3 regions of the Leclercia adecarboxylata genome follow, and region 2 is predicted to be linked to each of the others. Evidence: predicted binding sites of a transcription regulator. Region 2 holds the regulator's gene; each other region holds the start of a gene.
The links. Region 2 encodes Fur, which represses iron uptake genes when iron is present. Its sites were predicted from a motif close to ATAATAATGAGAACNACTATCAA; they were not measured.
Positions count from the first base shown of each region.

Region 1 (7,080 bases), 1.5 Mb from region 2:
TCCTGTCATGCTATGCCGCTAGTATAACGGATGCAGGGGAGTCAATAAGATGAATAAAGGGTTAACGCATTTTAATGATGGGCAAAAAAAACCCCCTCATCATGAGGGGGAAGACAGGGATGGTGTCTATGGCAAGGAAAACAGGGTCTACTGGTTACTACGGGTATTGCTACTAAAAAGCGTCGATTCGGCGTTCTTCTGCATCCGTGCAACCTCGCGCAACTGATCCATACGTTGCTGGTGTTTCTGGTTCAAAACCGCTTGCTGCTCTGGCGTTAGCAGGTGAAACATCTGGTTGCGGACCCGGGCCATCTCGACCTGGCGGGCAACCTGTTCCTGCGCCATCTTATCTGCCTGAGCGCGTACAGCGTTTTCGTCAAAATTTTCTGCGGTGACAAGGCGATGCATTGTCTCCATTTCGCTAACATTAACAGGGGGCTGGTCATGCCGGGCCCGCTGCATCAGATCTCGCATCTGTTGACGCTGATGTTCGGTTAAACTTATGCCGTCAAACATATGGCCCTGGCCGCTTTGCTGCGCAATCCCCTCTGCTGAGGAACGGTTATCGCCGGTGATAGCTCCAGCAGCCTGGCTAAATGCACTAAACGCCAGCGTTGAGGCCATGACGGCAGCGGTAACTATGCGCATCACTTACTCCCAAAATCTTTCGTGTCGCGATTCAACGAGAGACAGTCTACGATTCAGGCTGCAAACATGCGTCAGGGGGTGTAAAACAACGTAAAGTCATGGATTAGAGAGCCTTGATGACGTAATTTCTGCCTCGGAGGTATTTAAACAATGAATAAAATCCTGTTAGTTGATGATGACCGAGAGCTGACATCCCTTTTAAAGGAGTTGCTCGACATGGAAGGCTTTGACGTGTCGGTTGCCCATGATGGGGAACAGGCGCTGAGTCTACTCGACGATAGCATCGACTTGCTTTTGCTCGACGTCATGATGCCGAAGAAAAACGGTATCGACACCCTTAAAGAGCTACGCCAGACACACCAGACACCTGTCATTATGCTGACCGCACGCGGCAGCGAACTTGACCGCGTACTCGGCCTTGAGCTGGGCGCGGATGACTATCTGCCTAAACCTTTTAACGACCGCGAACTGGTTGCCCGTATTCGTGCGATCCTGCGCCGTTCCCACTGGAGCGAGCAGCAGCAGAACACCGACAACGGCTCACCTACGCTCGAAGTGGACTCCCTGAGCCTGAACCCAGGCCGCCAGGAAGCCAGCTTTGACGGCCAGGCGCTGGAGCTGACCGGCACCGAATTCACCCTGCTCTACCTGCTGGCACAGCATCTCGGCCAGGTGGTATCACGTGAACATCTGAGCCAGGAAGTGCTGGGTAAACGCCTGACGCCGTTCGACCGCGCCATTGATATGCACATTTCCAACCTGCGCCGTAAATTGCCGGAACGCAAAGACGGTCACCCGTGGTTTAAAACCCTGCGTGGACGCGGTTATCTGATGGTTTCCGCTTCATGATAGGCAGCTTAACCGCCCGCATCTTCGCCATTTTCTGGCTGACGCTGGCACTGGTTTTAATGCTGGTTTTGATGTTGCCAAAACTCGACTCACGCCAGATGACGGAGCTCCTTGATAGCGAGCAACGTCAGGGTGTGATGATCGAGCAACACGTAGAAGCAGAGCTGGCCATCGATCCGCCCAACGATTTGATGTGGTGGCGCAGGCTGTTTCGCGCGATTGAAAAATGGGCGCCTCCCGGGCAGCGCCTTCTGTTGGTCACCAGCGAAGGCCGCGTGATTGGTGCGGACCGCAATGAAATGCAGATCATCCGTAACTTCATTGGCCAGGCCGATAATGCCGATCATCCGCAGAAGAAGAAATACGGTCGTGTGGAGATGGTGGGGCCGTTCTCCGTCAATGACGGGGAGGATAATTACCAGCTCTACCTGATTCGCCCGGCGAGCAGTTCCCAGTCCGACTTTATCAACCTGCTGTTCGACCGCCCGCTGTTGCTGCTGATTGTCACCATGCTGGTGAGTTCACCGCTGTTGTTATGGCTCGCCTGGAGTCTGGCGAAGCCGGCTCGCAAACTGAAAAACGCTGCGGATGAAGTGGCACAGGGCAACCTGCGACAGCATCCTGAGCTGGAAGCCGGGCCGCAGGAGTTCCTGGCGGCGGGTGCCAGCTTTAATCAGATGGTAACGGCGCTGGAGCGGATGATGACCACCCAGCAGCGCCTGCTCTCGGATATCTCCCACGAACTGCGCACTCCGCTGACGCGCCTGCAGCTGGGTACCGCCCTGCTGCGTCGTCGCAGCGGTGAGAGCAAGGAGCTGGAGCGTATCGAAACGGAAGCGCACCGTCTGGACAGCATGATCAACGACCTGCTGGTGATGTCGCGCAATCAGCAGAAAAACGCCCTGGTCAGCGAAACGGTGAAAGCCAACCACCTGTGGCATGAGGTGCTGGATAACGCGGCATTCGAAGCGGAGCAGATGGGGAAATCCTTCACCGTCAACTTCCCGCCGGGCCCGTGGCCGCTGTACGGTAACCCCAACACGCTGGAAAGCGCGCTGGAGAATATCGTCCGTAACGCCCTGCGCTATTCGCATACCAAAATCGAGGTGGCGTTCTCGGTGGATAAAGACGGCATCACCATTAACGTGGATGACGATGGTCCTGGCGTCAGCCCGGAAGATCGTGAGCAGATTTTCCGTCCGTTCTACCGTACCGACGAAGCCCGCGACCGTGAATCTGGCGGCACCGGGCTGGGTCTGGCGATTGTCGAGACCGCCATGCAGCAGCATCGCGGCTGGGTCAAAGCGGACGACAGCCCGCTCGGTGGGCTGCGGTTAACCCTCTGGCTGCCGCTCTACAAACGTTCGTAACTGTTGTGCCGGGTAGCGGCTTCGCTTACCCGGCCTGGTTTCCCCACAATCTCCGGGAATTGTCTTCAATCTTGTTGCTAAGACGCCGCTTCTGCATGGTTCGCGTCCAGCTGGTCGACAGGCCCGCCGCAGACAGCAGGCGCTGATACTGTTCGTCGTCAAAGGGCATATGCCAGGCGATGGCGCAGGCGTCATGCACCGAAACGTCGCTCAGGCGGGAGACGAGCGTCAGCGGCGCATCCGCCGATACCTGCCCTGCCAGCACCACGCGATAGAGCCAGCCGGTTTTCGCCGCGTTCTGCATTTGCGTGGCCATGTCGTTAATGCCGAAATGGAAGTTGAGCTTGAAGCAAGGGGAACGCGGCTGGGTCACCTGGATCAGGGCCTCGCCCCAGCGAAAGATATCGCCGATAAAGACGTTCTTCTCCGTCAGCCCCTCGGTTGACAGGTTTTCGCCAAACGCCGGAGCGACGAACAGATCGGCCTGAGCGGGATATTCGCTCGCCCAGTGCTGATAATGCTCGCGCGGATAGTGACACAGCGCGCGCTCTGGCCCGCCGTGGATTTTCTTTTCCGCCTGCTCATCGCCCGCCAGACCCAGCTCGGTTAACGTCAGTTCGCCATCAACCTGCAGTTTGGCAATCGCGCTCGGGCGGCTACCCTCGTAGTCCCTTATTTTTCCGGTGAATACATTAACGTGATAGTCCATCGCGGCTCCTTGTGCAGATTGTGGGTATAAAAAAAGCGAGTCATCAGACTCGCTTCTCACAGAAGGCTTTGCAACCTTATTTTTTAGCAGCGAAACGTGCCGCAGCTTCGTCCCAGTTTACAACGTCCCAGAAGGCTTTGATGTAGTCCGGGCGACGGTTCTGGAATTTCAGGTAGTAAGCGTGTTCCCATACGTCCAGGCCCAGGATTGGGAAGCCGGATGCGCCAGAGATCGCTTCACCCATCAGCGGGGAGTCCTGGTTAGCAGTAGAAACTACCGCCAGCTTGTCGCCTTTCAGAACCAGCCACGCCCAGCCAGAGCCGAAACGGGTAGCAGCCGCTTTTTCGAACTCAGCTTTGAAGTTCTCAACGGAGCCGAAGTCGCGCTCGATAGCGGATTTCAGGTCGCCCTGCAGGGTGGTGCCGGTTTTCAGGCCTTTCCAGAAGAAGCTGTGGTTAGCGTGGCCGCCCGCGTTGTTACGCAGTACGGTTTTCTTGTCAGCTGGCAGCTGATCCAGTTTGGTGATCAGCTCTTCAGCAGACAGGTTGGCGAATTCTGGCAGGCTTTCCAGCGCCGCGTTGGCGTTGTTAACGTAAGTCTGGTGGTGTTTGGTGTGATGGATCTCCATCGTCTGCTTGTCGAAATGCGGCTCAAGGGCGTCGTAAGCGTACGGCAGGGATGGCAGGGTATAGCTCATAATCATCTCCATTATTGTCGGGCGGCAAACGTGTTAATGCCGCGTAAGCAGTTGGTTCATTATAGTTAATTAAATGATATTGAAAATGTTTATCAATGCCGTAGTTTTAATAAGGTTATAACTTTTCGTTATGTCACTGATCTGGCGGGGCGTGTGGAGAACTCAGGGGGTTGGTGAATATTCTATTACGCTGCGTTATGGCTGCGATGCCGCCACTGAACCGGCGTCATCCCCACCTCGCGGTTAAACACCACCGAGAAGTAGTTGCTGTCCTCAAAGCCGCACTGCATGGCCACTTCGCTGACCATCAGCTCGGTATGCTGCAGCAGATACTGCGCATGGCAGATGCGCAGCTGGCGCAGATAGTGGTTGACCGTCATGCCGGTCTGGGTACGAAACTGCTGGCGCAGGGCGCGCTCGCTGCACTGCTCCTGCTCGCAAAACTTCTCCAATACAAAGCTGCGGTTCAGGCTGCCGGAAAGGGCGGTGATGAGCTTATCCAGCAGCGCTTCCGGCTCGCTGGCTTCGGGGTTGTCCGGGGCGTAGCGGTAGCGTCTGAGCATGATCGTCAGCTGGGCAAACAGCAGTTCCGCCAGTTCAAACGCATGAGGGTCGTCCTTCAGGCTCTCCTGCTCCAGCTGGGCGATGACCTGGCGCACCTGAGCCATGCCGTTGCTGCCGAGCCGCCAGTGCGCCGCGCCGCGGGCATTCAGAAAGCCGGGGATGTTGGCCCCCCAGTCCACGTTGAGCTTCAGCCGGTCGGGGCAGTAGATGATGTTCTGCAGCACCAGATCGTTCACCGAGGCGTAGGAGTGTTTGTCCTCGGCGCGGATATAAAACAGGTCGCCGCGGGTGATGCGATAAGGGCGATCGTTGAGGATATGCAGGCCGTTGCCGCGCCACACCAGCACCAGCTCGCAGAAATCATGGGTGTGTTCGGCAAAGACATTTTGCGGATAGCGGTCCGCCACCGCGACGGCCTGAGCAGCGGATGCAAAAAAATCGGCTCTGCGAAGAATCAACTGTCCTGCCACGTCACAACCTCTACCGGGGAATAACCTGACATTATTACCCGCTTTGCGGCAATAAAACGGTGATTTTCCTCGCGTTACTGAAGGGAGGCATCCCGGCCCTGGCGAATATCGCGCGGCGACCAGTTGAACTCACGGCGAAACAGGGTCGAAAAGTGGTTACTGTCGCCAAAACCGCAGCGATAAGCGATATCCGTGACGCTGTCATCGGTATGGCGCAGCAAATGGCGGGCTTTGATCAGCCGCAGACGGTTCAGGTAGCGCTGGGGCGTCTGACCGGTGTGCTGCTTCAGCTGACGATGCAGGGTGCGCAGCGACAGCGAGAAGTTATCCGCCAGCGTCTCCCAGCAGACATCTTCCGCATAGTGATCTTCCAGCCAGGCCATCAGCTGATTGAGCCGGGCGTCGTTATTCGCGGCCCCTTCCACCAGACTGCCCCGGCGCAGCAGCACCAGCAGCTGCATAAACAGGATTTCGCGGCTGGCGAGAGCGTGGGTCTCCTGGCCCTCTTCCGACTGCTCCATCTGGCTTACCAGCTGGCGCACCTGTTGCAGCGTGGACTGGTTTACCCGCCAGTGTGACGGGTAGTGGCCATCCTGCTCCTGAGGCAACAGCTGGTTCAATCCCGACAAAAACTGGAACGCTTCCGGAGAGCGATAGAGCACATTTGTCAGGCACAGGTTGTCGGTATGTTCGTACATGTGCCGGTCGTGATCGCGCACAAAGCACACCGTCCCGCCGCTGATGGTGTACGGCTGCCCGTTAAAGACATGGATGCCCGTCCCGTGCTCCACGATCACAATCTCATGAAAATCATGATGATGTTCCGGAAACGCAGCCTGGGGCAGCCGCGGCTCAATCGCCACAGGCGAGTGGCCTGAAGGGAAAAAATCCACGCTGTGCAGTACGGTCATAACGGGTCACCACCAGATGATAAGAGTTCTCAAAATAGTAATTTAGGGTTCCCCGGCTCACCTTAAATTTTCGACAGCAAATGGCGCAAACCCTGTCGCTTTTTCAAGAAACGGCGGGAAAGATCCGGAAATGCGGACACCGTCACACCGCCTGTTTTTGCCGCTAAAAACCGAAATTGTGAACTCTCTCACGTTCATCTTTGAATTCTTGCCAGCGCCTGAAATGCGCTGTCACTGGCAAGAAGGTCGCTTTCCCTTCCCTTTTTTACACTCACCGGCAATGACTTCAATAAGGATCGGACCATGACTTTCCGCCATTGTGTGGCTGTCGATTTAGGAGCCTCCAGCGGCCGGGTGATGCTGGCAAGCTACCACCGCGAGGAGCGCACGCTTGTGCTTCGCGAAATCCACCGTTTCATTAACTGCCTGCAGAAGCAGGATGGTTTTGACTGCTGGGATATCGACACTCTGGAAGCGGAGATCCGCGCCGGGCTGAATAAGGTATGTGAAGAGGGCATTCGCATCGACAGCATCGGGATTGACACCTGGGGCGTGGATTACGTGCTGCTGGACAGCAACGGCCAGCGCGTGGGCCTGCCGGTCTCCTACCGTGATGACCGCACCGACGGAGTGATGACCCACGCCCTGGAGCAGCTCGGCAAAGCGGAGATCTATGGCCGCAGCGGCATTCAGTTCCTGCCCTTTAACACGCTCTATCAGCTGCGCGCCCTGGTGGAACAGCAGCCGGAACTGGTGGCGAACGTCGCCCACGCCCTGCTGATCCCGGACTACTTTAGCTACCGCCTCACCGGCCAGATGAACTGGGAATATACCAACGCCACCACTACCCAGCTGGTGAACA
Region 1 is NZ_CP040889.1:1,956,329-1,963,408, forward strand. It holds gene cpxP (cell-envelope stress modulator CpxP) at 148-648, opposite strand; gene cpxR (envelope stress response regulator transcription factor CpxR) at 799-1,497, shown strand; gene cpxA (envelope stress sensor histidine kinase CpxA) at 1,494-2,867, shown strand; gene yiiM (6-hydroxyaminopurine reductase) at 2,893-3,576, opposite strand; gene sodA (superoxide dismutase [Mn]) at 3,653-4,273, opposite strand; gene rhaR (HTH-type transcriptional activator RhaR) at 4,459-5,307, opposite strand; gene rhaS (HTH-type transcriptional activator RhaS) at 5,382-6,218, opposite strand; gene rhaB (rhamnulokinase) at 6,522-7,080, shown strand, end outside.
Region 1: a site for Fur is predicted at 4,347-4,369, ahead of sodA (superoxide dismutase [Mn]). Genes of this name have one in related genera too.

Region 2 (7,080 bases):
CACCACCATCGCAGCGCTGGTTTCGCCAGTGACCGGTGACGTGGTTGCCCTGGAGCAGGTTCCTGATGAGGCCTTCGCCAGCAAAGCGGTGGGTGATGGCGTAGCGGTTAAACCAACGGATAAAACCGTGGTTTCTCCGGCAGCCGGTACCATCGTTAAAATCTTTAACACCAACCACGCGTTCTGCCTGGAAACTGAGAAAGGCGCGGAGATCGTTGTCCACATGGGTATCGATACCGTTGCGCTGGGTGGTCAGGGCTTCAAGCGCCTGGTCGAAGAGGGTGCAGAAGTGGTTGCGGGTCAGCCGGTTCTGGAGATGGATCTCGACTTCCTGAACGCTAATGCGCGCTCCATGATAAGCCCGGTTGTCTGCAGCAATATCGACGACTTCAGCGGTCTGGTTATCAAGGCGCAGGGTCAGGTGGTTGCCGGTCAGACGCCTCTGTATGAAATTAAAGGCAAATAAGTGCTCCTGAGTAAGCGTTAATGCCTGAGCGGCGGGGATATCCCCGCCGCTTTTTTTTGCAGCAATCGCCCCCATAATTCTCTCCGGAGACCTTTTTTTGCGTAACTAAAGGTTGTCACTACGCCCGGCTTATAAGATCATATGCCGTTATACGTCGTTTACGCTTTGAGGAATCCACGATGAGTGAGGCTGAAGCCCGCCCGAGCAACTTTATCCGTCAGATCATTGATGAAGATCTGGCCACTGGTAAGCACACCACTGTTCATACCCGTTTTCCGCCGGAGCCGAACGGCTACCTGCACATTGGTCATGCGAAATCGATCTGCCTGAACTTCGGCATCGCGCAGGACTACCAGGGTCAATGCAACCTGCGTTTCGATGACACCAACCCGGTGAAAGAAGATATCGAATACGTAGAGTCCATTAAGAACGACGTGCAATGGTTGGGCTTCAACTGGTCTGGCGACATCTGCTACTCCTCTGACTATTTTGACCAGCTGTATGCCTACGCGGTAGAGCTGATCAAAAAGGGTCTGGCCTACGTTGACGAGCTTTCCGCTGACGAAATCCGCGAATACCGTGGCTCCCTGACCGCGCCGGGCAAAAACAGCCCGTACCGCGATCGCAGCGTGGAAGAGAACCTGGCGCTGTTTGAAAAAATGCGTGCCGGTGGCTTCGAAGAGGGTAAAGCCTGCCTGCGTGCCAAAATCGATATGGCGTCGCCGTTTATCGTTATGCGCGACCCGGTGTTGTACCGCATTAAGTTCGCCGATCACCATCAGACCGGCAGCAAGTGGTGCATCTACCCGATGTACGACTTCACCCACTGCATCAGCGATGCGCTGGAAGGCATTACTCACTCCTTATGTACGCTGGAGTTCCAGGACAACCGTCGTCTCTACGACTGGGTGCTGGATAACATCTCCATTCCGGTACATCCACGTCAGTACGAGTTCTCTCGTCTGAATCTGGAATACACCGTGATGTCCAAGCGTAAGCTGAACCTGCTGGTCACCGACAAGCACGTTGAAGGCTGGGATGACCCGCGTATGCCGACCATCTCCGGTCTGCGTCGTCGTGGCTATACCGCTGCCTCAATCCGTGAGTTCTGCAAACGCATCGGCGTGACCAAGCAGGACAACACCATCGAGATGGCGTCGCTGGAGTCCTGTATCCGCGAAGATCTGAATGAAAACGCGCCGCGCGCAATGGCCGTTATCGATCCGGTGAAACTGGTTATCGAAAACTACCCGCAGGGCGAAAGCGAGCTGGTGACTATGCCTAACCATCCGAGCAAGCCGGAGATGGGCAGCCGTGACGTGCCGTTCAGCGCTGAGATCTGGATCGATCGCGCCGACTTCCGCGAAGAAGCGAACAAGCAGTACAAGCGTCTGGTGATGGGCAAAGAAGTGCGCCTGCGTAATGCCTACGTGATTAAAGCCGAGCGTGTTGAGAAAGACGCAGAAGGCAATATCACTACTATCTTCTGCACCTACGATGCCGAGACCCTGAGCAAGGATCCGGCTGATGGTCGCAAGGTGAAGGGCGTGATCCACTGGGTGAGCGCAGCACATGCGCTGCCGGTTGAAATCCGTCTGTACGATCGTCTGTTCAGCGTGCCAAACCCGGGTGCGGCAGAAGACTTCCTGGAAGTGATTAACCAGGATTCGCTTGTGATCAAACAGGGCTTTGCTGAGCCATCCCTGAAAGAGGCCGTTGCCGGTAATGCGTACCAGTTTGAGCGTGAAGGTTACTTCTGCCTCGACAGCCGCTACGCCACCGCGGACAAACTGGTATTTAACCGTACCGTCGGTTTGCGTGATACCTGGGCGAAAGTCGGTGAATAACTGATTATTGTTTGAAAAACGCCGCGCACCGCGGCGTTTTTTTTGCATCACGATCAAGCTCTTAATCATATAAATGTTCGCGATGCGAATTAATTCCATTTATTAAAACTATTCTCTTTCTCTTCCTTTGCGCAAATTCCACGTAATAGCTTCCGGATAAGCTGCTTAAATCCTGCATGTTAAAAATAAATCGCTCATTCCGAACATTATTTTAATTAAAAATTCTCCTCCATTCGCTTTGTTACAAATGGCAATCAAATATGTGCGCTTTGTCATAATCCTGACTTTTGATCGCGGAAAAGCATTGATAATTCGCGTCGCGAAAAATAGTCTAAAGGCAGGAGATGTAAGCGGGTATTTCCGGTTGCCTCCACTTTTAACTTTTTGTTTTTCGCCGTTTAAGGCGCTTTAAATACGTCAAAGAGGATTAATTATGCGTACGTTTAGTGGCAAACGTAGTGCGCTTGCGCTGGCTATTGCCGGTGTTACAGCAATGTCAGGCTGGATGGTTTCTCCGAAAGCCCAGGCCGAAGGTTTTATTGATGATTCAACCCTCACGGGCGGTGTCTATTACTGGCAGCGTGAACGTGACCGTAAAGATGTCGAGGCAGATAAATACAAAACTAACCTGGCTCACTCCACCTGGAACGCCAACCTTGATTTCCAGTCCGGCTATGCTGCCGACATGTTCGGTCTTGATTTAGCGGCCTTCACCGCCATCGAAATGGCAGAAAATGGTGACAGCGGCCACCCGAACGAAATTGCATTCTCCTCCAGCAACAAAGCTTACAAAGAAGACTGGTCCGGCGATAAGAGCGGGATCAGCCTGTACAAAGCGGCTGCAAAATTCAAATATGGTCCGGTGTGGGCGCGCGGCGGCTGGCTGCAGCCAACCGGCCAGACCCTGTTAGCACCGCACTGGAGCTTTATGCCGGGTACTTACCAGGGCGCGGAAGCCGGGGCGAACTTTGACTACGGTGACAGCGGGGCGCTGAGCTTCTCGTACATGTGGACCAACGAGTATAAAGCCCCATGGCACCTCGAGATGGACAAGTTCTATCAGAATGACAGAAAGACCCGCGTCGATTATCTCCACTCCTTTGGCGCGAAGTACGACTTCAAAAATAACCTGATTCTGGAAGCCGCTTTTGGTCAGGCTGAAGGCTTCATCGATCAGTACTTTGCCAAAGCCAGCTACAAATTCGATATCGTGGGCGGCCCGCTCTCTACCAGCTATCAGTTCTACGGCACGCGTGATAAAGCCGACAGCGGCACCGTAAATGATATTTACGACGGCACGGCATGGCTGCAGGCGCTGACCCTGGGTTACAAAGTCGGTCAGGTCGATTTACGCCTGGAAGGGACTTATGTGAAAGCGGAAGGCCAGCAGGGCTACTTCCTGCAGCGTATGACCCCAACCTATGCATCCTCCAACGGTCGTCTGGACGTGTGGTGGGATAACCGCTCCGACTTCAACGCCAACGACGAAAAAGCGGTCTTCTTTGGCGCGATGTACGACCTGAGCAACTGGAACCTGGCAGGCTGGAGCGTCGGTGCCTCTTATGTCTACGCATGGGATGCAAAACCAGCCGACTGGCTGATCAACAGCGCGGGCCAGCGTGAAGATATTGCCTCTAACAAGATCAAAGAGTCTGCCTACAGCCTGGATGCGATTTACACCCTGCAGGACGGTCGCGCGAAAGGGACCATGTTCAAACTGCACTTCACGCAGTATGACAACCACTCCGACATCCCAAGCTACGGCGGCGGTTACGGCAACATCTTCCAGGACGAGCGTGACGTGAAGTTTATGGTTATCGCACCGTTCACCATCTTCTGATGACTAACCCGGCGGGGGATAACCCCGCCGACCGGAGACCGCTATGCTGAAAAAAATCGTACTGGTCGCGCTGCTGGCATCAGGACTGACCGCCTGCGCACAACCGCAGACCCAGAAAGAAGACACCCGTCTTAAAGAGGCCTACAGTGCCTGTATCAATACTGCTGAAGGCTCGCCAGAAAAAATTGAAGCCTGCCAGAGCGTGCTGAACGTGCTGCGCGAGGATAAGGCGCACGAACAGTTTGCGACCCAGGAGACCGTGAGAGTGGCCGATTACCAGGCCTGTATCATGGCGCGTAAAACGGGTAACAATCAGGACGTCACCAAAAACTGCGATAAGATCTGGCAGGAGATCCGTAGCAACAACGGTAAGTAAAGCTGTTTGCCACGCCCGGTGGCGCTGCGTTTACCTGAGCCTGCACATTCACAGGCCCGGTAAGCGTAGCGCCGCCGGGCTTTTTTACGTTATTACAGGCAAAAAAAAGCCAACCTTCAGGTTGGCTCAGCGTGTGCGGATGAATTATTTCGCGTCGTGCGCGTGGTCATCTTCGCGGCAGTCACCTTCGGCGCAGTGGCCATACAGGTACAGACTGTGGTTGGTCAGACGAATGCCATGACGTGCGGCAATTTCACGCTGACGGGATTCGATAGAGTCGTCGCTGAATTCGATCACTTTGCCGCAGTCAAGGCAAATCAGGTGATCGTGGTGATGCTGCTGCGTCAGTTCGAATACGGATTTACCGCCTTCGAAATTATGACGCGTAACGATGCCTGCATCGTCGAACTGGTTCAGTACACGGTAAACGGTAGCCAGACCAATCTCTTCGCCCATGTCGATCAGACGTTTGTATAAGTCTTCCGCACTGACATGATGGTTATCCGGACCCTGAAGCACTTCCAGGATTTTTAACCGTGGAAGCGTGACTTTCAGTCCGGCCTTCTTTAATGCGGTGTTGTTGTCAGTCATGCGGAATCTGTCCTGTTGCTAAACGATTCACTTCTAAAGAAGAAGTGACAGAAAATGCACCTGGGATAATGCGTCTCATTATAGAACTGCCATGACGTAATGAAAACTGCAAGTCTCAAGTAAAGTATGCTTATAAAAACGTGGTACCGCCAACAAACTTGTTACAGGGTGACCCGTTTGAACCTGGATCATTGTACAGGTATGACAGCAAAAGTTAAAAATTTGTAGCAATTATTTTGATTGCTTATACCTATCAATGCGGCGCAACTTAATCATTGCGCCGCAGCTTCATCAGGCATTAAGAATATCGTCGAGGTGCAACTCTTCGCGGACCTGCTTAACCCATTTATCTACACGCTCAGCGGTCAGTTCCGGCTGGCGGTCTTCATCAATGGCGAGACCGACGAAGTTGTTATCATCGGCCAGACCTTTGGACGCTTCGAAGTGGTAACCGGCCGTTGGCCAGTGGCCGACGATGACGGCGCCGCGCGGTTCAATGATGTCGCGAATAGTGCCCAGCGCATCGCAGAAGTACTCCGCGTAGTCTTCCTGATCGCCACAGCCGAACAGGGCAACCAGTTTGCCGTTGAAATCGATCTCTTCCAGAGACGGGAAGAAGTCGTCCCAGTCGCACTGCGCTTCGCCGTAGTACCAGGTCGGGATGCCCAGCAGCAGGATATCGTAACCTTCGATATCTTCTTTGCTGCTTTTCGCAATGTCATGCACATCGGCAACGTCTTTACCTAGCTGTTTTTGAATGTTTTTTGCGATATTTTCGGTGTTACCCGTGTCGCTGCCGAAAAAAATGCCGATGATTGCCATGAGTAAAATAACCTCTTGAAACTTAATGGTATGGTGGCGCAATTTAGCCACGGATAAGGGCAATCATAGCAGAACAGAGAAGCCTGCGGAAACTGCTATCACCCAGGACTGCACTCTGTGCTACATGAAAGCAACAAGAAGGGGAGTTTTCTGACTTAAGCTTTACCGTGCCATTTCTCAAGCTGTGAAATCAGCATCTCTTCAATAAGCTCACTGCGGCTGATCTCACGGGCATTCGCCAGCTCGTTCAGCGCATCGACGGCGTCAGCATTCAGTTTCAGCTCGACGCGTTTAAGCCCGCGGCTTTTATCGCGTTTAAGCTGATTGCGCTTGTTGATGCGCAGCTGTTCATCACGCGAAAGCGGATTGGTTTTCGGTCGTCCCGGGCGACGCTCATTCGCGAACAGATCTATTGTCGTGCGGTCCGTGTGTTCTTTGGCCATGATTTTGAGACTTCGGGGGAAACAAGACACCCTGCTAATGCCCGGGCGATAAGCGCGCCATCATACATCACCGAAAACGGCACGCCAACGACTGGAGGCCCACGGGCGACCAGTCGCTCTCTTTTTAATCAATTATTGATGTCAGCGAGGTACCGACGGATGGCGCGCAGCACCGCGTCCGGTTTTTCGGCATGAACCCAGTGCCCGGCCCCGGCAATCACATGCGCACGCGCCAGGGGGAATTGCGCCAGCAGCGCATCACGATACGCTTCGGTTACATAGGGCGAGTTGCCGCCGGTAATAAAGAGGGTCGGGTGCGGCCACGCCGGAACCGACTCCCAGCCGACGATATGGTCATACTGATCCCACAGCACCGGCACGTTGAAGCGCCACTCGCCGTCCACAAAGGATTTCAGCAGGAACTGCACCACGCCTTCTTCGTCCAGATGCTCACGCATCAGCGCGGCAGCCTGCTGGCGGGTGCTGACGCCCGCGTCCGTCACGGCATTAATGGCGGCGAAGATCTCATCGTGGCGGCGCACGTCATAATCTACCGGCGCTACGTCGATCACCACCAGGCCGGCGATACGCTCTGGCGCAAGAGCCGTCAGCGCCATCACCGCTTTGCCGCCCATCGAATGGCCAATCAGGATCGCTTTTTCGATATGGTGTTCATCCAGCGTATCCAGCAGATC
Region 2 is NZ_CP040889.1:3,433,836-3,440,915, forward strand. It holds gene nagE (N-acetylglucosamine-specific PTS transporter subunit IIBC) at 1-466, shown strand, start outside; gene glnS (glutamine--tRNA ligase) at 646-2,313, shown strand; gene chiP (chitoporin ChiP) at 2,747-4,153, shown strand; gene chiQ (ChiQ/YbfN family lipoprotein) at 4,200-4,529, shown strand; gene fur (ferric iron uptake transcriptional regulator) at 4,674-5,120, opposite strand; gene fldA (flavodoxin FldA) at 5,412-5,942, opposite strand; gene ybfE (LexA regulated protein) at 6,098-6,385, opposite strand; gene ybfF (esterase) at 6,514-7,080, opposite strand, start outside.

Region 3 (7,080 bases), 160 kb from region 2:
TAATGTTAAATCGAAGAGCAGAGGGGGAGAGCAGCATGACTATTTCCGCTCAGGTTATCGACACTATCGTCGACTGGATTGACGACAATCTTCATCAGCCGTTGCGCATTGAGGATATTGCCCGGCATGCGGGCTACTCCAAATGGCACCTGCAGCGGCTGTTTATGCAGTACAAAGGGGAAAGCCTGGGGCGTTATATTCGTGAACGCAAGCTGCGGCTGGCGGCGCGGGATCTGCGTGAATCGGATGAAAAGGTGTACGACATCTGCCTGCGCTACGGCTTTGACTCCCAGCAGACTTTTACCCGCGTCTTCACCCGCACCTTCAACCAGCCGCCCGGGGCGTATCGCAAGGATAACCACAGCCGGGCGCACTGAGCGCAACGAACCCGGATTTTTGTTTGCCCGGCGGCGCTACGCTTACCGGTCCTGGAAGTGGAAACGTAGGCCGGGTAAGGCGTAGCCGCCACCCGGCATTTTTTGCCAGGCACATTACCAGCGGTAATTCACCGTCGCCGTCACCGTGCGGCCAATGCCGTAAAAGCACGCCGTATCGCTTGCGCAGGAGGCAACGTACTTCGTATCCGCCAGGTTGTTGACGTTGAACTGCACGCTTGCCCCTTTCAGGCTGCTGTTCATCTCGCCCAGATCGTAGCTCAGCATGGCGTCATACAGATCCACCGACGGCACTTTGAAGGTGTTCTTCGCATCGCCGTAGCTGGTGCCGATATAGCGCATGCCCACGCCTGCGGTCAGGCTCTTCAGCGCGCCGCCGGGCAGGGTGTAGCTGGCGAACGCGGAGGCCATATGCGCCGGGATGCGCGCAGGCGTTTTGCCTTCCGTTCCCGCCACCGTTGTGCTCTCGGTTTTCGCATCCGTGTAAGTGTAAGAGCCAATCAGGTTGATGTTGTCCAGCAGCGTGGAGTGGATCTCCGCCTCAACGCCTTTCGAACGCACTTTGCCCGCGTTTTCGAACCAGCCTTCGGCGCTGTTGTAGGTCGCCACGTTATCCTGGGTTAAATCGTACAGCGCCAGGGTCATCAGGGTGGTACCGACCGGCTGATACTTCAGGCCGATTTCGGTCTGCTCGCCGGTGGTAGGTTTAAACGGCCCGACGCCCGGTGCCCGGTTGGTTTGCAGGTTCGGTTCAAACGAGGTGCTGTAGCTGATGTACGGCGACAGACCAACGTCGAAGGCGTACAGCAGGCCGGTACGCCAGGTAAATTTACTGTCGTTCTGCTGGGTGAAGCTGCTATCGGTGAAGTCGTTGGTACGCACTTCGCTCCAGTCGTAACGCCCGGAGAGCAGCCACTCCCAGTTATGCCAGCTCATCTGATCCTGCAGATACAGCCCCATCTGATCGAGATTTTGCTGCTCGTCGCTGGCGGTCCGGAAGCTGCTTTCATCCACATTCACCCCGTAAACCGGATTTTGCCAGTCGAGGTCGTACTGTGAACCGCTCCCGCGTTCCAGCAGCTGTTTATCTTTGCTGGTTTTGTAGTCAAAACCGCCGAGCAGGGTGTGGCTGACAGCACCGGTGTTCGCCAGATACTCCAGCTGATTATCCAGACCAAACTCATCCGTGGTACGTTCTTCATGCTGAGCGCGGCGGGTCAGTACCGAGCTGTTGGCGGCGCTGGTGGCGTAGACCAGATAACGATACTTCTGCTTGATGGTGGCGTAACGCGCGTTCTGGCGGAAGGTGAGGTTATCGGCGAACTGATGCTCCAGCTCGTAGCCGATCATCGTCTGCTCACGCCAGGATTGATCGTAATCCGGATCGCTGACGTTAAAGTCGCGCGGAATGTATTTGCCGTCGACGCTTTTTACCGTGCCGTACGCGGGCAGGAAGTTGCGGTATCCCGCATCGGGATCTTTCTGGTAGCTGGTCAACAGCGTAAAGCGGGTCTGATCGTTGGGATACCAGGTGATCGCCGGCGCAATCGCCATGCGCGTCTCTTTATAATCCTCCACCTGATTATGCTGGGTGCGGGCGATGCCGTTAACGCGATAGAGCACCCGGCCGTCATCGCTGAGCTTGCCGCCGAAATCAAACGCGCCTTCCGCGAGGTCGTTATTGCCGGTGCGGAACTGAACGTTGTGAATGGATTCAGAGGTCGGGCGCTTGCTGGTCATGCTGATTAACCCACCCGGATTGACCTGGCCAAACAGGACCGAGGCCGGGCCGCGCACCAGCTCCACACGCTCCAGCAACCAGGGGTCAACCGTTCCCGTCTGTGACGAGGCGGTGGCGCCGAAACTTAACCCGTCGAGGAATTTCGGCACATAGCTAAAGCCACGCACAAACACTTCATCGTTACGGTTTGACGATCCGCGGTATTCGGTAAACACCCCCGCCGAGTAGCGCAGCGCCTGGGATACGGAGGTCACATCCTGCATGTTCATCTGATCGCGAGTGATCACCGAGACCGACTGCGGCGTCCTCACGATCTCCGCGCTGGTTTTGGTGGCGGAGAGGGTTTTGGTGGCCACGATGCCCTTCACCGGGGCGGTAGGTTCTTCACTCGTTCCCTGCGTCACCGTAATGGTTTCTTCTCCGTTTTCTGCCTGAGCCGCCACGCTAACCGTGGCCAGACTCAGGAGCCATGCCTGCATTATCTTATTATTTTTAAACATTTTTATTTAACATCCTTGGTTGCTATCGCCATATAAACACCGATCAATTCGCCCAAATGATATTGCAAACTATTACCATTTGCATTAGCGTTGTTAACAAATTTTGGGGGGACACGCGGTAATGAAGAGGGCATGGAGTGGTTTGTTATTAGGGATCGGGGCGCTGCCCGCCGTGGCGGCGACGTGCGAACCCTCGTCCCTGCAAGGGGAGGTTCAGGGAAAGTTTGATGCCAGCGGTGAAGTCTGTTTTAGCCTGCCAGAGTTGGGTGAAAACTATGTTTCGGCCACGCTGAACGGCGTAACCGATGCCCGCCAGCTGGACGGCCAGAACCGCCGTATCCGCACCCTGGTTGAAAATGGCCCTGCCGACGGGGAACACACCCTGCTGTTTGCCCTGCCGGTGAAGCAGAACAGCTCCCTGGTGCTGCATGGCGAAGCCGGCAAGCCCTGGCGTTTTCAGTGGCGGATGAAAGAGACTTCTGCCTTACCGCGCGTACAAATGCTGATGCCTGAAAGCCCGACGCTGCAGGCGCTGGCTAAAACGGTTGCTGCCGGGGGAAGTACCGATGCGTTCTGGCAGGCGCAAATTCGGCAGGGAACGCCGATGGTGGAGCCGGTTGACGCGCACCACAAGCGCGTCACCTTCCTGTGGCGTGGCGCGCGCGGCAACGTCTTTATTCTCGGTTCTCCGGCGGGGGATCACGATCCGCTGTTCCGCCTCGGTAACAGTGACGTCTGGTTCCGCAGCTTCGTCGTGCCCGCCGACACGGTGATGCAGTACAAGCTCGCCCCGGATGTGCCGACAATTGACGGCTCTCCCCGCGAACAGCGACGGGCGATCCTCGTCAGCGCCCAGGCCGATCCGCTAAACCCGAACACCTTTGGTGAACAGAAAACCGATCGCTGGAACCGCTACTCTCTGCTCGATCTCAGCCCGGCGCGCTACTGCTCCGTTCAGGCCACCTCCAGGCCGCTGACGCAGGGCTCGCTGAGCCGCCAGACGCTGACCAGCACTATTCTGGGTAATTCCCGGGAAGTAATGATCTACAAACCGCGTGGGCCGCAGCCTGCACGCTGGACGTTAATCCTCTTTGACGGCCAGATCTATCAGGACGAGTACCATTTCGCCAACGTGCTGGATGGCCTGATTGCCCGTCACCATCTCCCGCCGGTCAACGTGGTGTTTGTCGACAGTCTCGATCACGCCCGACGCAGTAAAGAGTTGCCGCCGAATGCGGATTTTGCCGACTTTATGGCGCACGAACTACTGCCGTGGTTGCGCGGGCAGGGGGTCGCCATGCAGCGGCAGAAAACCGTGCTGGCGGGGTCAAGCTATGGCGGGATCGCCTCTTCATGGGTGGCGCTGCGCTATCCGCGTCTCTTTGGGAATGTGCTGAGCCTGTCCGGCTCCTACTGGTGGGCCCCGAAAGGGGAAGCGCCAGGCTGGCTGACGCGTCAGTACCAGCAGTCACCGCAGTATCCGGTGCGCTTCTGGCTACAGGCCGGGAAGTTCGAAACCACCGGGCCGGGGGGAGGGATCTATCGCACGACCCAGGATTTTGAACAGGTTTTGCGGCAGAAAGGCTACCGTGTCAGCTTCCATCCGTGGTCCAGCGGCCACGACTACGCGGCCTGGTGTGAAGCCCTGATCCACGGCATGCGCGATTTAACCGGCTTACGCCGCCCGTGAAAACCAGCGGCGCCAGATGAAACGCAGAACAAAGAATTCGATGGCGCCGAGGACTAAAAACCACAGGCAGAAGAGGATGGTGTAAAGCTGGTTGAGATCCATCAGATGGAAGGTGCCCATCAGCTTTTGCGCCAGCACCAGCCCCAGGGAGGGTGCTGGCAGCAGCAGAACGGAGAGAAAGGCCATCAGTAAGATGCCGCCAGCCGTTAACAGCGATTCTAACGGGTGTTTCATAATAATGTTAATCGTCAGTTAAAAATAACATTGTCACGGATAGGGCTTCGTAAAGCAATATCAACCGTCAGAGAGGAGGATGATAAATAATCCTCCGCTAATCCGCTGAATTATCCCTGCCAGAAAAGAATTAATTCAATTAATCTCCGCTAATGTAAATTACTGTCACCCTCCGGCTAATAGTTTTACAAAGGTATAGGTGCTGTATCCAATTAACGTCGCAATAACAACTGCTGCGATTATATATAACGCCAGTCGACGCCCGCGATAAATTCCAAACATGCTGACCTCCGTTTAGTTTAGGTTTAGAAATAATTTGTAAAAATAGCTGTATTGAAATGAAACGTTATCTGTTTAATGCCGTCGATAGCAATAATAGTGCGTTAAATTAATTTCCGTGACAACCCATTATTGTCGACTGATTTATAAAAGCAGAAATGGAATTCAGGCTTTTGCTCACCGCAAACTGAAGGAGCTGATATATGACCAAAATGCACCACACCCAGACGCCGCCCGCGCCGGGCACCACGCCGAACCTGGCGTACCAGCAGACCCTTGACCAGACGCTTGCCGCGCAGCAGAGTACCGCCGCGGGTCTGAGCCGTGCTGAGGCGCAGGCGCGCCTGCAGCAGCATGGCCATAATGCCCTGCCGGAGAAAAAATCCCGACCGGCGTGGCTGCGTTTTCTGGCCCATTTTAATGACGTCTTAATTTATGTCCTGCTGGCCGCCGCGGCGTTAACGGCAATTATGGGCCACTGGGTCGATACCCTGGTTATTCTGGGTGTGGCGGTCATTAATGCGTTAATTGGTCATATTCAGGAAAGTAACGCCGAAAAATCCCTGAAGAGTATCCGTAATATGCTCGCCAGCGAGGCGCGGGTTATTCGTGACGGAAACCATGAAACAATACCCACAACTGAAATAGTCCCCGGGGATATTATTGTCCTGCGTGCCGGAGATCGTATTCCAGCGGATATGCGTTTAATTGAGGCGCATAATTTACGCGTTGAAGAAGCGATCCTGACCGGCGAATCGACGGTCGTGGATAAACACACCCAGCCGCTGAACGGCGAATTACCGCTCGGCGATCGCACCAATCTGGTCTTCTCCGGTACGACGGTGAGCGCAGGCGGCGGCGTCGGGGTGGTGATTGCCACCGGTCAGGAGACCGAACTGGGCCACATTAACCAGATGATGGCCGGGATCGAAAAACACCGCACGCCGCTGCTGGTGCAGATGGACAAACTCGGCAAGGCCATTTTCGGGCTGATCATGGCGATGATGGCCGCGCTGTTCGTCTTCAGCCTGTTGCTGCGCGACATGCCGCTCGGCGAGCTGCTGCTGTCGTTGATAAGCCTGGCGGTGGCGGCCGTACCGGAAGGTCTGCCGGCCATTATCTCCATTATTCTCTCCCTGGGCGTGCAGGCGATGGCCCGCAAGCGCGCCATCATCCGTAAACTGCCCACCGTTGAAACCCTGGGGGCGATGACCGTGGTGTGCTCGGACAAAACCGGCACCCTGACCATGAACGAGATGACCGTTAAGGCGATCATCACCGCCGACAGCTGCTACCGCGTGGAGGGCGACAGCTACGCCCCGGAAGGCAATATCTGTCTGGAGGGCAGCGACGAGCCGGTGCAGATCCAGCCGGGTACCGTGCTGGAGCAGTACCTGCGCACCGTCGACCTCTGTAACGACAGTCAGATGATTCAGGACGAGCGCGGCCTGTGGGGCATCACCGGTGGGCCAACCGAAGGGGCGCTGAAGGTGCTGGCGGCCAAGGCTAAGCTCGCGCCGGTCATGACCACGCTCATCAACAAGATCCCGTTTGACTCCCAGTACAAGTACATGAGCACCCACTACCAGATTGGTAGCGAGGAGCAGATTTTGATTACCGGCGCGCCGGACGTGATTTTCGCCCTCTGCGCGCAGCAGCAGACCCGCAGCGGTGCCGAAGCCTTTAACCGCAGCTATTGGGAAGCCGAGATGGAGCGCTATGCCCGTCAGGGGCTGCGCATGGTGGCCGCCGCGTTCAAACCGGCAAACGGTGAGCAGACGTTAACCCACGACGACCTCAGCCACGGCCTGATCTTCCTCGGCATCGCCGGGATGATGGATCCGCCGCGTCCGGAGGCCATCGACGCCATTCACGCCTGCCAGCAGGCGGGGATCCGCGTGAAGATGATCACCGGGGATCACCCGCAGACGGCGATGAGCATTGGCCAGATGCTGGGGATCAGCAACAGCGCCCAGGCGGTGACCGGCTATCAGCTGGAGCACATGGACGATGCCGAGCTGGCAAAAGCGGCGGTGGAGTATGACATTTTCGCCCGCACCAGCCCCGAGCATAAGCTGCGTCTGGTGAAAGCCCTGCAGGAGAAAGGCGAGATCGTCGGCATGACCGGTGACGGCGTGAACGACGCGCCGGCGCTGCGCCAGGCGGACGTTGGGATCGCGATGGGCATCAAGGGCACCGAAGTGACCAAAGAGGCCGCCGACATGGTGCTGACGGACGACA
Region 3 is NZ_CP040889.1:3,274,985-3,282,064, forward strand. It holds gene FHN83_RS17380 (MBL fold metallo-hydrolase) at 1-3, shown strand, start outside; gene FHN83_RS17385 (RamA family antibiotic efflux transcriptional regulator) at 36-377, shown strand; gene FHN83_RS17395 (TonB-dependent siderophore receptor) at 492-2,636, opposite strand; gene FHN83_RS17400 (alpha/beta hydrolase-fold protein) at 2,758-4,326, shown strand; gene FHN83_RS17405 (DUF1158 domain-containing protein) at 4,312-4,560, opposite strand; gene FHN83_RS17410 (cation-transporting P-type ATPase) at 5,052-7,080, shown strand, end outside.
Region 3: a site for Fur is predicted at 2,693-2,715, ahead of FHN83_RS17395 (TonB-dependent siderophore receptor). Genes of this name have one in related genera too.